Regions from separate parts of the Plantibacter sp. VKM Ac-2876 genome, predicted to be linked through region 1. Evidence: predicted binding sites of a transcription regulator. Region 1 holds the regulator's gene; the other holds the start of a gene.
The links. The regulator HrcA, encoded in region 1, represses chaperone genes, less so after heat shock. The targets are predictions, from matches to a motif close to TTNGCACTCGNNNNNNNCGAGTGCNAA.
Positions count from the first base shown of each region.

Region 2: the regulator HrcA is predicted to act here: its motif matches at 888-914, upstream of groL (chaperonin GroEL).

Region 1 covers NZ_JADKSI010000002.1:524,379-526,773, reverse strand. Annotated here, with positions in the region: gene ITJ62_RS18990 (DUF4870 domain-containing protein) at 1-498, opposite strand, end outside; gene hrcA (heat-inducible transcriptional repressor HrcA) at 715-1,737, shown strand; gene dnaJ (molecular chaperone DnaJ) at 1,792-2,395, shown strand, end outside.
Region 2 covers NZ_JADKSI010000002.1:1,072,424-1,074,818, reverse strand. Annotated here, with positions in the region: gene ITJ62_RS11460 (LytR C-terminal domain-containing protein) at 1-258, shown strand, start outside; gene ITJ62_RS11455 (cold-shock protein) at 544-747, shown strand; gene groL (chaperonin GroEL) at 952-2,395, shown strand, end outside.

The DNA of each region.
Region 1 (2,395 bases):
GATCGCGGCGATGATGCTGAACACGATCACGACGACGTACACGGCGATGATGATGAACAGACCCACCACGACGATCGTCAGGATCGAGCCGACCACGAGCGCGATCAGCATCGTCAGCTGGAAGTTCAGGGCGGTGAGCGTGTGCGCCTTGATGAACGGGCCGCGGTCCTTGAGGACCAGGTAGCCGATCAGCGGCGGGATGAATCCGAAGAAGATCCCACCGATGTGGATGAGCGTCGACCAGAGCTTCTCATCCGACGGGCTCATGGGCTGAGCGGCGGCGTACGGCTGCTGGTACTGCGGGGCGCCTGCGGGCGGCGGCGGGTAGGAGCCGGCAGCGGGAGGCGGCGGCGCGTAGCCACCGGCGGGCGGGGGCGGGTAGGCGCCTGCGGGCGGCTGCTGCGGAGCTGCGGGAGGGGGCGTCGCGCCGTCTCCTGCAGGCGGAACCGGCCCGCCCTTCGCTGGGTCGACGGGCGGCTGAGCGTTCGGATCGGACATCTTCGCACCTTTCACGGAGAGTGATATTCAATTGGTCCAGCTGAGCGTATCGCACCAGGTGTCGCTCATCAGGGACCCACGCCTGCGGCCAACGGTATTCCCGCGGCACGGGGCCGCGCAAGGGACGGCTGGGCGGAGGCCACGATATGATTGGCAGTCAGGGTCTTCGAGTGCTGATGGTCGGTGCTCCGAGGTGGATGACGGGAGGAGATCGAGATGGTGTCGGATCGCGGTCTCGAAGTGCTCCGGGTCATCGTGCAGGACTACGTCGCCTCGCGTGAGCCCGTCGGGTCCAAGACGATCGTCGACCGCCACTCCTTCGGGGTCTCCGCAGCCACCATCCGCAACGACATGGCGCAGCTCGAGGACGAAGAGCTCATCGCCGCCCCGCACACCTCCTCCGGCCGGGTGCCGACCGACAAGGGCTACCGGATGTTCGTCGACCACCTGGCCGACCGCCGTCCGCTGAACAACGCCCAACGGACGGCGATCGAGACCTTCCTCGGCGCGTCCGGCGACCTCGACGAGGTCCTGCACCGCACGGTGCGGCTGCTCTCACAGTTGACGAACCAGGTCGCGCTCGTTCAGTACCCGATGTTCTCCCGGGCACGCGTCCGCCACCTCGAGTTGGTGAGCGTCACCCCGAACCGTGTGCTCGCGGTCATCATCCTCGACAACGGTCGCGTCGAGCAGCGGCTCATCGAGACGGAGAGCCCCGTCGACGACGACCTCATCTCGCGGCTCCGCTCGCTGTGCAACGAGGCGGTCGCGGGCCGTCCACTCCTCGACGCCCACGACGCGATCGGCGACGTCCCCGCCGACATCGCCGACCTCGACCGCGCGGCGGCCGTCCGCATCGTCGACGCGGTGCGCGAACAGCTCTCGGCGCAGCGCCAGGACCGCCTCGTCATGGCCGGTGCCGCCAACCTCGCCCGCACCGAAGACGACTTCCCCGGCAGCATCTATCCGGTCCTGGACGCCATCGAGCAGCAGGTCGTGCTGCTCCGGCTCTTCGGCGAGATGGAGTCCGAGCGCGACAGCGTGGTCGCCAGCATCGGGCGGGAGAACGCGTCGTTCGGCCTCGAGACCACGAGTGTCCTCGCCGGGAACTACCGTTCCTCTGGTGGCGAAATCGCCCGGCTCGGCGTCCTCGGCCCCACGAGAATGGACTACGCGAGCAACATGGCTGCGGTCCGCGCCGTCGCCAGGTACCTCTCGCGCATCCTCGACGCCGAGTGACGCATCCTCGTCGCGTCCCCCAACACCTTCCGCACCTCGAACGAAAGGCCCTCAGTGGCTGACTACCCCGACCACTACGCAGCACTCGGTGTCGCCAAGGAGGCGACGCCCGAAGAGATCAAGAAGGCGTACCGCCGCCTCGCACGCGAACTGCACCCCGACGTGAACCCGGGTTCCGACGCCTCGGAACGGTTCAAGGAGGTCACGCACGCCTACGACGTGCTGAGCGACCCCAAGCAGCGCCAGCAGTACGACCTCGGTCCGCAGGCGGGTGGGTTCGGTGGCGGCGACGCCGGGTTCGGCGGCTTCGGCGACATCTTCGACACCTTCTTCGGCGGGGGCGGCCAGCAGCGCGGACCCAAGTCCCGTCGCGCACGCGGCGAAGACGCCCTGTTGCGCGTCGAGCTCGACCTCGACGAGGTCATCTTCGGCACCCACCGCGACCTCGAGGTCGACACCGCCGTGCTCTGCAGCACCTGCAACGGCTCCTGCTGCCAGCCCGGCACCTCACCGGTGACCTGCGACATCTGTCACGGCACCGGCTCGATCCAGCGGGCCGTCCGCTCGCTGCTCGGCAACGTCATGACCTCGGCGCCCTGCGGCACCTGCCGCGGCTACGGCACGATCATCGCGACCCCGTGCGTCACGTGCCAGGGTC
Region 2 (2,395 bases), 550 kb from region 1:
TCTGCGGCGGCAGCGATCACGGCCGCCGGCTTCACGCAGCAGATCCCGACCAGCGACGCCAGCACGGAGGATGTCACGGCGAGCGGCGTCTACTACCAGGATCCGTCGCAGGAGGGCGTCGCCCGCGCTATCGCGAACGCGCTCGGCGGCATCCCGATCCAGATCACGGACACGTACGCGATCCCCGTCGAGGAGGGCGAGGCGCCGGTCCTCCGCATCGTCGTCGTGGTCGGCGCGGACTACCAGCCAGCCGCCTGAGCGCGGCTGTAACAGGTCGATCGCTCAGGTCGCCGGCACGCCGTGTTTCGGGAGTGTTTCCTCCGTGTTGAGTTGTCGTATCACTCCGCCCCGTTTGTCGATTTCGGGGTGAATCCGCGCGGTGCTCCGGATTAGTATCTGGAATTGGCCGCTCATCCCGTCCCGTCTCGACTCGCCCCCGGGTCCGCTTCGGCGCAGGGTGGTCACCGGGGTCCCGATCCCGGATGGCAGGTCCGGGTCCGGCAACAGTCGGTGCCTGCGAGCACGCAGCAATGGGAGTATGAAATGGCGAACGGAACCGTCAAGTGGTTCAACGCTGAGAAGGGCTTCGGCTTCATCACGGTCGACGACGGCGGACAGGATGTCTTCGTCCACTACTCGGCGATCGACATGAGCGGCTACAAGTCCTTGGAAGAGGGCCAGGCGGTCGTCTTCGAGGTCGGCACTGGAGCAAAGGGGCCTCAGGCCGAGGGTGTGCGCCTGGCGTAGCCGCTGATCAGGTACGCGATTCCTGCGACGCCGTCCACTTCGGTGGGCGGCGTCGTTCGTCGTTTCAGGGCTGTTCCCGGGAGTTCGCTCAGGGCACCGGTGCTCACTTGCACTCCCACCCCCTGAGTGCCAGAATCGACCTAGCACTCGTACTCATTGAGTGCTAACAACGTTCATGACGTCCGGGAGGGACGAAAAACACACATGGCTAAGATCATTGCTTTCGACGAGGAGGCCCGTCGCGGCCTCGAGCGTGGACTGAACATTCTTGCTGACACGGTCAAGGTCACCCTTGGGCCGCGCGGTCGCAACGTTGTCCTCGAGAAGAAGTGGGGCGCCCCCACGATCACCAACGACGGCGTGTCCATCGCCAAGGAGATCGAACTCGACGACCCGTACGAGAAGATCGGCGCGGAGCTCGTCAAGGAGGTCGCCAAGAAGACCGACGACGTCGCCGGCGACGGCACCACCACGGCGACCGTGCTGGCACAGGCGCTCGTCCGCGAGGGCCTCCGCAACGTCGCCGCAGGCGCCGACCCCATCAGCCTCAAGCGCGGCATCGAGAAGGCCGTCGAGGCCGTCACGGTCGAGCTCATCGCCAACGCCAAGGAGGTGGAGACCAAGGAGGAGATCGCTGCGACCGCTTCCATCTCCGCCGGCGACACCACCATCGGCGAGATCATCGCCGAGGCGATCGACAAGGTCGGCAAGGAGGGCGTCGTCACCGTCGAGGAGTCGAACACCTTCGGCACCGAGCTCGAGCTCACCGAGGGCATGCGCTTCGACAAGGGCTACCTGTCGCAGTACTTCGTGACCGACCCCGACCGCCAGGAAGCGGTGTTCGAGGACCCCTACATCCTCATCGCCAACCAGAAGATCTCCGCGATCAAGGACCTCCTGCCGATTGTCGACCAGGTCATCCAGTCGGGCAAGCAGCTCCTCATCATCGCTGAGGACGTCGACGGCGAAGCTCTCGCGACGCTCGTCGTCAACAAGATCCGTGGCATCTTCAAGTCCGTCGCCGTCAAGGCTCCGGGCTTCGGCGACCGCCGCAAGGCTCAGCTGCAGGACATCGCCATCCTCACCGGTGGCCAGGTCATCTCCGAGGAGGTCGGCCTCAAGCTCGAGACCGTCACCCTCGACCTGCTCGGCCGTGCTCGCAAGGTCGTCATCACCAAGGATGAGACCACCATCGTCGAGGGTGCCGGCGACGCCGACGCCATCGCCGGTCGTGTCTCGCAGATCCGCAAGGAGATCGACAACACCGACAGCGACTACGACCGCGAGAAGCTCCAGGAGCGTCTCGCCAAGCTCGCGGGCGGTGTGGCGGTGATCAAGGCCGGTGCGGCGACCGAGGTCGAGCTCAAGGAGCGCAAGCACCGCATCGAGGACGCCGTTCGCAACGCGAAGGCCGCCGTCGAAGAGGGCATCGTCGCCGGTGGTGGCGTCGCCCTGATCCAGGCCGGCAAGACCGCGTTCGAGAAGCTCGAGCTCGTCGGTGACGAGGCGACCGGTGCGAACATCGTCAAGGTCGCCATCGACGCTCCGCTCAAGCAGATCGCGCTCAACGCAGGGCTCGAGCCCGGCGTCGTCGCCGACAAGGTCCGCAACCTGCCCGTCGGACACGGCCTCAACGCCGCGACCGGTG